DNA from 2 places in the Paraburkholderia sp. 22099 genome. Region 2 is predicted to be linked to the other one. Evidence: riboswitches for the same ligand, from Rfam matches in the RefSeq annotation. Region 2 holds a riboswitch; the other holds the start of a gene.
What was found. Region 2 has a riboswitch for thiamine pyrophosphate ahead of thiC (phosphomethylpyrimidine synthase ThiC). Riboswitches for the same ligand answer to the same signal wherever they lie in the genome.
Positions count from the first base shown of each region.

Region 1: another riboswitch for thiamine pyrophosphate. It lies ahead of ACTJLC_RS16875 (FAD-dependent oxidoreductase); the one in region 2 lies ahead of thiC (phosphomethylpyrimidine synthase ThiC).

Region 1 is NZ_JBQEPU010000016.1:75,584-80,144, forward strand. Features, by position in the region: gene ACTJLC_RS16865 (hypothetical protein) at 1-197, opposite strand, end outside; gene ACTJLC_RS16870 (ABC transporter ATP-binding protein/permease) at 385-2,136, opposite strand; TPP riboswitch at 2,540-2,662, shown strand; gene ACTJLC_RS16875 (FAD-dependent oxidoreductase) at 2,892-4,022, shown strand; gene thiS (sulfur carrier protein ThiS) at 4,079-4,276, shown strand; gene ACTJLC_RS16885 (thiazole synthase) at 4,315-4,561, shown strand, end outside.
Region 2 is NZ_JBQEPU010000005.1:154,541-159,101, forward strand. Features, by position in the region: gene ACTJLC_RS07160 (pentapeptide MXKDX repeat protein) at 1-221, opposite strand, end outside; gene ACTJLC_RS07165 (molybdopterin-dependent oxidoreductase) at 341-1,132, opposite strand; gene ACTJLC_RS07170 (cytochrome b/b6 domain-containing protein) at 1,165-1,803, opposite strand; gene ACTJLC_RS07175 (GreA/GreB family elongation factor) at 2,348-2,758, shown strand; TPP riboswitch at 2,912-3,030, shown strand; gene thiC (phosphomethylpyrimidine synthase ThiC) at 3,147-4,561, shown strand, end outside.

The DNA.
Region 1 (4,561 bases), on a different contig from region 2:
ATGCCCGGCAGTTGCGCGGCGGATTGCGCCGGCAACTGCTTGAAGTCGGTTGCGTTGACGATGTGTTCGAGCGCGGGGCAGACGTCCGCCGGCTCGGTGGGCTGGGCGGCTTGCGCGGCGCTCGTGAGCAGCAGCGCTGCGCCGAGGGCAAGCGCGAAGCGCCGGGTCAGGGGATGGGAGCGGCGATCGAATGACATGTGCGAAGAGTCCGTTAGCAGTGAGTGGCGGGGCGGGCGGGACGGGGTTCGGCCCGCACGGCTATCGTCGCTGCTGGGAGGCAATTTCAAAGCGGGGAACAGCTTGCCCGCTTCGCAAATGCTTTCTAACTCTTCTCGCGTGTTTCCTGGTGTTTCCTGGTGTTTCGGGGTGTTGCGCTTGCCTTGCTTATGCCGCCACCGCTTCGTCCGAACGCTCGACCTCGAGCGTTTCGTCATGGAACGCCGCGAGCGATTCGCGATGCGCGACGCTCACGATCGCCGCCTTCGGCAGACGCTCCGTGAACAAATGGTAGAGACGCGCTTCGTTGTCCGCGTCGAGCGCGCTCGTCGCTTCGTCGAGGAACAGGTAATCCGGCTTGTGCAGCAGCACCCGCGCGGCGGCGAGGCGCTGCTGTTCGCCCGGCGAGAGAATGCGCGTCCAGTGTCCCGATTCCTGCAAACGGTCGGCGTACTCCGACAGGCGGCAGGTGACGAGCGCCTCGCGGCATTCGTCGTCCGTATAGGTGTCGGCTGCGGACGGATAGGTGAGCGCGGCTTTCAGCGTGCCGATCGGCATGTAGCTGACTTGCGGAATGAACATCATGCGCGCGTTGACCGGCGCATCGATGGAGCCGTCGCCGAACGGCCACAGGCCGGCGAGCGCGCGCATCAGCGTGCTCTTGCCCGAACCGGACGGACCGCGCACCAGCCAGCGCGAGCCCGGCTCGATCGCGATATCGCGAATGCGCGACAGCGGGTTGCCGTTCGGCAGCGCGAGCGTGAGACCCTCGGTGCTGAGTTTGTCGGCGTCGACGAAATGCAGGTTGATGCCGCCGTGCGCGGTAGCGGGCGAGACCGATTCCTTCAACCGGGGAGCATGCACGACCCGCTTGAATTCGCGCAACCGGTTGACGGTGGCGCGCCATTCGACCAAGGTGCTGTAACTGTTGATGAACCACGAGAACGAATCGCTGACGGTGCCGAACGCGCTCGAAATCTGCATCAGCACGCCGAACGTGAAGGCGCCCGCGAAGTAGCGCGGCGCCGCGACCACCAGCGGAAAGATGATCGCGATCTGACCATAGAAGCTGAGCACGAAGGTGAGCCGCTTGGTGTACTTCATCACCTGCCACCAGTTGTCGCGGATGCGGCCGAACAGCGAGCGGGCGTTGGTCTTCTCGGTCTCCATGCCGTTGTAGAAGGCGATCTGCTCGGCGTTTTCGCGCAGGCGGATCAGCCCGAAACGGAAATCCGCCTCGACTTTCTGCGCTTGATAGTTGATCGACACGAGCGGATGGCCGACCTTCTGGATGATCAGGGAACCGGCCACCGCGTAGAGCGCCGCGGCCCACACCATGTAGCCGGGAATATGAATCGGCATGCCGCCGAGCGAGATGGTCAATGCGCCGGCGAGCGACCACAGGATCGTGATGAACGACACCAGCGTGACGACGGTGGAAAGCAGATCGAGCGTCAACGAGAGCGTGGTGGTGGCGAACGATTGCAGATCGTCGCTGATCCGCTGGTCGGGGTTGTCGGCGAGCCGGTCGCGTTCGATCCGGTAGAAGGCGCTGTCATGCAGCCATTCGTTGAGATAGCGCGTGGTCAGCCACTGACGCCAGCGGAACCCGAGCATCTGGCGCAGATAGCGCCCGTACACCGCGAGGATGATGAAGCCGAACGCGAGGCCCGAGAACACCATCAGCAGATGCGGGAAGTCGTGCACGTTCTTGGTTTGCAGCGCGTTGTAGAAGTCGGCGCTCCAGCGGTTCAGGCGCACGTTGATCCACACCACCAGCAGATTCATCGCGATGATCGCGACGAGCAGCGACCATGCGATTTTTCGTTCCTCGGAGACCCAGTAAGGTTTGATGAGGCTCCAGGCGGAGACTTTTTCGTCTGGCGGGAGCACTGGGCTGATAGAAGTATTGGCTGTCATGAGCATCCTGTGTAGTACTGGCTCAAAGCGGGCCGGTCCTATGAAACTGGCCCGTCCAGGGCTGGCCGTCGGTCGGTCGCCCGCCTCGTCGCTCTACGGCGGGTTTAATGGCGAAGCTCCGGGCGTAAGCGCGATGATGAGCGCCCGTCCGGCTGAGCGATTCTGTTGCGAAGTCCTTAAGCGGAAGTTAAGTCGCGTTGGACTCCTTCGCCTCGATGCCGCTGGCGCGTGGACGACCATGCGTGCCGCCCGCGCCCCGGTCTCGCGGCGTCCGGTCCAGGCATTGTGCCAGAGCGCGGGCTTCGTCCGTCTCGACGAAACAAAAGATCGGTGCCGGATCAAACCGCGCGTGATGAAGGGCCGCTCGTTTGCGGGCGCCGCGGCTTTTATGGTCTAATGGCCTTCGACGAAACAGGGGTGCTTTGCCCACAGGCTGCATGATTTCATGCCGCGGCGGCAAGGCTGAGAGAGACCCTTTGCACCCGATCCGGGTAATACCGGCGCGGGAAGTTTCCGGAAGCAGCCAGTCTTCCATTCCCCGCCGGGCGGCGTGCGTCATTCGAACGCATTTTTTGCCCGGCCGGCCTTACCCGCCGGTTTCGTCCTGGGTACGTGCGTTTCTTGCCGTACGGAAAGGACTCGATGACCGCCTATTCTTCAGATATGTGCTTTGCTCTTCGCCACGCGTTCGCCGGTCATGTCGGCGCGTCGCAGTGCTTCGGCCTCGCTTGCCGTCGTAACTGGGAGCGCGCGCGATGAACCGTCCCGCACAACCCGACTTCGCGGTGCTCGGCGGTGGACTTTGCGGACGCCTCGTCGCGTGGCGTCTCGCCGGTGAGGGGCATTGCGTGGCGCTTTATGAGCGCGGCGACGCCGCCGGTTCGCAAGCCGCCGCGTGGGTCGCAGCGGCCATGCTGGCGCCCCTCGCGGAAGCCGCCAGCGCCGAGTTGCTGATCACGCGGCTGGGCGCGAGTTCGCTCGATAGCTGGCCGCAAGTGCTCGCCGAATTGCCTGAGCCGGTGTTCTTCCAGCGTAACGGCACGCTCGTCGTCTGGCATCACGCCGACCGCACCGAGGCGCCGCTGTTCGAGCGCCGCGTGCGCTCGAATGCGCCTGCGGAACTGCTTGACGGCGGCTTCGTGACGCTCTCGGGCGACCAGGTCGGCGCGGCCGAACCGGCCTTGGCGGGCCGCTTCAATCAGGGCTGGCTGCTGCCGCGCGAAGGCCAACTGGATAACCGCCAGGTGCTGGCCGCGCTCGCCGCGGGCCTCGCCCAGCGCGGCGTGGAAACACACTGGAACACGCCGGTCGATGACCGCGCGCTGCCTGCCGCGCGCGTCACCATCGACTGCCGGGGTTTGGGCGCGAAGCCGGTGCTGCCCACGCTGCGCGGCATTCGCGGTGAAGTGGCGCGCGTGCATGCGCCGGGAATCACGCTGACGCGCCCGGTGCGCCTGCTGCATCCGCGCTACCCGCTCTATATCGCGCCGAAGCAGGACGATCTCTACGTGATCGGCGCCACCGAGGTGGAGGGCGAGGACATGTCGCCCGTCAGCGTGCGCTCGGCGCTCGAACTGCTGAGCGCGGCGTTTTCCGTGCATCCCGGCTTCGGCGAGGCGCGCATTCTCGAACTGAATTCGCAGTGCCGTCCGACCCTGCCGGACCACCGTCCGGCCTTGCTGTGGGATGGCGCGCGGACGCTGCGCGTGAACGGCCTGTACCGGCACGGCTACATGATCGTGCCCGAAGTCGCCGACGAAGCCGTGCGCTTCGCGGCCGCGCTGCTCGAAGGCCGCATCGGCGATGCCGACGCCTTCGCCGACTGGCGGCAGGCGGCGCGCTGGAGCGAGCTGTTTCAACTGGATTGCGCGCGGGAGCCGGCATGAGCGAGGCACGCGCCATGCAGTTTCGTCAGTCATCGATTGAACCGTATTCGAACACCATGGACATTCATATCAACCAGAAGCCGTTGTCGCTGCCCGAAGGCGCGACTGTCGCCGATGCGCTCGCCGCGTATGGCGCGCGTCCGCCGTTCGCGGTCGCGCTGAACGGCGATTTCGTCGCGCGCGCCCAGCATGCGGCGCGCGCGCTGCAGCCGGGCGACAAGCTCGATGTCGTGCAGCCCGTGGCCGGCGGTTGAGCCCGCGCCACGCATTGCCGGAGACCAGGATGATGCAAATGACTTCCCAAAAACCCGCGGACGCGCTCACGCTCTACGGCCAAACCTTCGTGAGCCGCGTGCTGCTCGGCACATCGCGCTATCCGTCGCTGCAATCGTTGTCCGATTCGATCGACGCGGCGCGGCCCGGCATGGTGACCGTCGCGTTGCGCCGGCAGATGAACGAAGGCGGCGCGGAAGCCGGCTTCTTCGATCTGCTCAAGCGTCACGGCGTGCCGCTGCTGCCGAATACGGCCGGCTGCCTGA
Region 2 (4,561 bases):
GACGCTTCGTGCTTCATGCCCATCGCGTCGCCGTCCTTTTTCATCTTGTCGTGCTTCTTCTTCATGCCGTCCTTCTTCATGCCGTCCTTCGACATGGAATCCTTCGACATCGCGTCATGCGACATCGAATCGTTGGACATCGCGCCGCTTGCCTGCGCGAATGCCGCGCCGCCGCTGGTCAGGAAAGCGACGGCGATTGCTGCGATTGCGAACTTCTTCATGGGATGACTCCGTTGTCGTGAATGAATAGAGCCGGCGCCTTGCTCATGCCGGCGTGTTTCCGAAGCTTCTGCCGCCTGGGGTCGCGCATCGGGATGCGGCATGCGGCGACCCGCGCGCGTCAGGAGCCTCCGAACCAGTTGTAGCCCTGGTCGACCCAATAGCCGCCAGGATACGTGTTGGTGACGAACATCTCGACGATGTGCTTCGGGTTCTTGTAGCCGAGCTTGGTCGGCATGCGCAGCTTCATCGGGAAGCCGTATTTCGCGGGCAGACGCTCGCCGTCGTATTCGAACGTGAGGAGCGTTTGCGGATGCAGCGCGGTCGGCATGTCGATGCTTTCGTAGTAGTCGTCGGCGCATTTGAAGCCGACGTATTTCGCGCTGGTGTCCGCGCCGATGCGCCGCAGAAAATCGGCGAACGGCGTGCCGCCCCAGCGGCCGATCGCGCTCCACCCTTCCACGCAAATGTGCCGCGTGATCTGCTCCGCATGCGGCAGCGCATACAGCTCGGGCAAGCTCCAGACGCGCTGGCCGGTCACGAGTCCACTGATCTTCAGCTTGTAGCCGGCGCCGTCGACCTCGGGCACTTCGTCGATGCCGTAGTACGCGTTGAACGGAAACGGCCGGGTGATCTGCGCTTCGGTGTAGGTCGGCGCAAGCTGCTTCGGATCGAACAGCGCGGCTTGCGCGCGATCGTTCAGGCGCGATACGGCCGTGAGGAACGTGTTGACCGATTCGTCGTCGGTCAGCGAGCAGCCGGTCAACATCGACAAACCGCCGAGCGTCAGCAGCCGTTTGCCGAAGAGGCGCCGCGACGGCATCGCGAGTTCGCGCCGGGCGTCGATCAGGATCGACTCGCGGTCGAGCCGATGGCCGGTCGGCCGAGCGGATTCTGGATTGGGCTTGTTCATGATTCGGTATCCTCGGGCTTGGCGTAAGCGGCTCAACGTCCGCGCAGCATGGCGACGAGCGAGCGCGGCACGAGCGCCACCATCGCCAGATGCACGACGATGAACGCCGCCATCAGCGACATCGCGAAGAAGTGGACGATGCGTGCGTTGTCGTAGCCGCCCATCAGTTCGCGCAGCAGCGGAAACTGCACCGACTTCCAGATCGCGAGGCCCGACAGCACCAGCACGATCAGGTCGCAGACGACGAACAGGTAGGCGAATTTCTGCACCGCGTTATAGACGCGCAGATCGGCGTGCGAGAGCTTGCCGGTCAGCGCGGCGATGAGGTCGTGCAGCACGGCGCGCGGCGAGATGGGCAAGAACTTGCGCACGAAGCGCCCGCTCGCGAGATTCAGCGCGAGATACAAGAGACCGTTGAAGACCAGCAGCCACATCGCCGCGAAATGCCATTGGAGCGCGCCGCCGAGCCAGCCGCCGAGCGTGATTTCCGGCGCGAAACGAAAGCCCGGAAAGATCGGCGAGGCGTTGTAGATGCGCCAGCCGGAGAGCATCATCACGATGGCCGCGAGTGCGTTGAGCCAATGCGTGACGCGCACCCACAGCGGATGAATCGCGCCGCTTTGCGGCTTGGCGGGCGGCGCGCTTTCGCGCAATGCATGAGAAGTTGCCATGAGATTCTCCGTGAACGAAGGCCGCGGCGCGATCAACGGCAAGCGGCGAATTCCGCGGCTTGCCGCGCGGCGGAAGGTTTGCATGACGTGCGCCAACAGGGTCTGCACGTTTGTCGAACGATGCGGTGGGTTATGACACCCCGTTTTGAATTTTTTTGTCTGACGCCGCGCATCGCCCGACATCGAACTGAGAGACTGAACGGCGCATGGCCCGTGCTAACATGGGTCTTCCATCGCGCCGGTTCCCTGTCTTGCGGCGCTTGTGCGAACCTCTTTCTTTCGACCTTGCCGGCTACTCTCATGCGCTTTCCGACTTACCGTGCCTTCACCCGTTTGCGCCGCCGCGGCGCGACCGGGTACGCGTGCGCGGACGTCGCACGGTGCCATGCCGGCGAGCCGTCCCGAACGCTCCCGCTTCCCGCCGCCCGGCGCCCGATCTAACGCTGCTCCCTCCTATACCGGAGCCGCATCGTCGGGCTCCGGGCCGATCTCATCCGCACGCTGTCCCCTCACCTGCAGATTGAATTGAATTGGAGCACCCGTCATGAAAAAGACGAAAACCTGTTACCTCACCGAACTCGACGTCGCCCGTCTCGAGAAGCATGCGGCCGCGCCGGGCGCCGACGCGAAAATGCAGGACATGCTCGACGACGTGCTGGAACGCGCGGTGATCGTCGACGCCCGCGAGATTCCCGCCAACGTGGTCACGATGAATTCGCAAGCCACGCTGATCGACGAAAGCACTGGCGAGCACATGACCTGGACCGTCGTCTATCCGCCCAATGCGGATTTCGCGCAGGGCCGCCTGAACGTGTTCTCGCCGGTCGGACTTGCCTTGCTCGGCGCCAAACGCGGCGAACGCATCAGCTTCACGCCGCCGAGCGGCACGCCGAAGGTGCTGAAGCTCGACAAAATCCTGTTTCAACCGGAAGCCGCCGACGATTTCACGTTGTGATTTCATGTTGTAAGCGGCACGCGTGCGAGGCGCCACTGTTGCGCCGCATCATGTCCAGCCGCGCGGCGGTCTTCATGGAATAGTACGCCGCCGACCGGCGTTCGAATTATCGAGACGGTTGCCAAGCAGCGCTCGCGCAGTGTATTGTGTGCGCTGCTAACGCGGGGGTCCTGCGTCGCACGGAGGTTGGAGGTCCGTGTTGCGTGGGTGAGAAATACCCTTTGAACCTGATCTGGATAATGCCAGCGCAGGGAAGCGTACGGATTTCGCAGCGGGTCTGGTTTCATTTCTCGCGATTTCCGACGACATTCATCTCATCTCCTGCTTAGCGGCCCCACATTGCCTTGCATGGGACCAGCGCCAACTCTGGTCGACACAGGAGATAAGCATGAACGCCAATCCGAAGTTCCTTTCCGCCGACGCCCACGTCGATGCCGCCGCTGTCGCGCCGCTGCCGAATTCGCGCAAGGTCTACGTGACCGGCTCGCGGCCCGACATCCGCGTGCCGATGCGTGAGATCTCCCAGGCCGATACGCCGGACAGTTTCGGCGGCGAGAAAAATCCGCCGGTCTATGTCTACGACACGTCGGGCCCCTACTCCGATCCTGAGGCGAAGATCGACATTCGCGCCGGTCTGCCCGCGCTGCGTCAAGCCTGGATCGAAGAGCGCGGCGACACCGAAGCGCTGACGGGTCTCACGAGCGACTACGGCCGCGAACGCGCCGCCGATCCCGCCACCGCCGAGTTGCGCTTCCAGGGCCTGCACCGCACGCCGCGCCGCGCCAAGGCGGGCGCCAACGTGTCGCAGATGCACTACGCGCGTCGCGGCATCATCACGCCGGAAATGGAATACATCGCGATTCGCGAGAACCAGCAGCGCGCCGCCTATCTGGAAAGCCTGAAGACGAGCGGCCCGAACGGCGAAAAACTCGCCGCGATGATGGGCCGCCAGCATCCGGGCCAGGCGTTCGGCGCGAGCGCGTTCGGCCCCGACGGTCTGAAGGAGATCACGCCCGAATTCGTGCGCGAGGAAGTCGCCCGCGGCCGCGCGATCATTCCGAACAACATCAATCACCCGGAAAGCGAGCCGATGATCATCGGCCGCAACTTCCTCGTGAAGGTGAACGCGAACATCGGCAACTCGGCGGTGACGTCGTCGATCGGCGAGGAAGTCGACAAGATGACCTGGGCGATCCGCTGGGGCGGCGACACGGTGATGGATCTGTCCACCGGCAAGCACATTCACGAAACGCGCGAGTGGATCATCCGCAACTCGCCGGTGCCGATCGGCACGGTGCCGATCTATCAGGCGCTGGAAAAGGTCAACGGCAAGGCCGAGGATCTGACCTGGGAAATCTTCCGCGACACGCTGATCGAGCAGGCCGAGCAAGGCGTCGACTACTTCACGATCCATGCGGGCGTGCGTCTGCAATACGTGCCGCTCACGGCCAGGCGCATGACGGGCATCGTCTCGCGCGGCGGCTCGATCATGGCGAAGTGGTGCCTCGCGCATCACAAGGAAAGCTTCCTGTACGAGCATTTCGAAGACATCTGCGAAATCATGAAGGCGTACGACGTGGCCTTCTCGCTCGGCGACGGCCTGCGTCCCGGCTCGATCTACGACGCGAACGACGAAGCGCAACTGGGCGAACTCAAGACGCTCGGCGAACTCACGCAGATCGCGTGGAAGCACGACGTGCAGACGATGATCGAAGGCCCCGGCCACGTGCCGATGCAGCTGATCAAGGAGAACATGGACCTGCAACTGGAATGGTGCGACGAAGCGCCGTTCTACACGCTCGG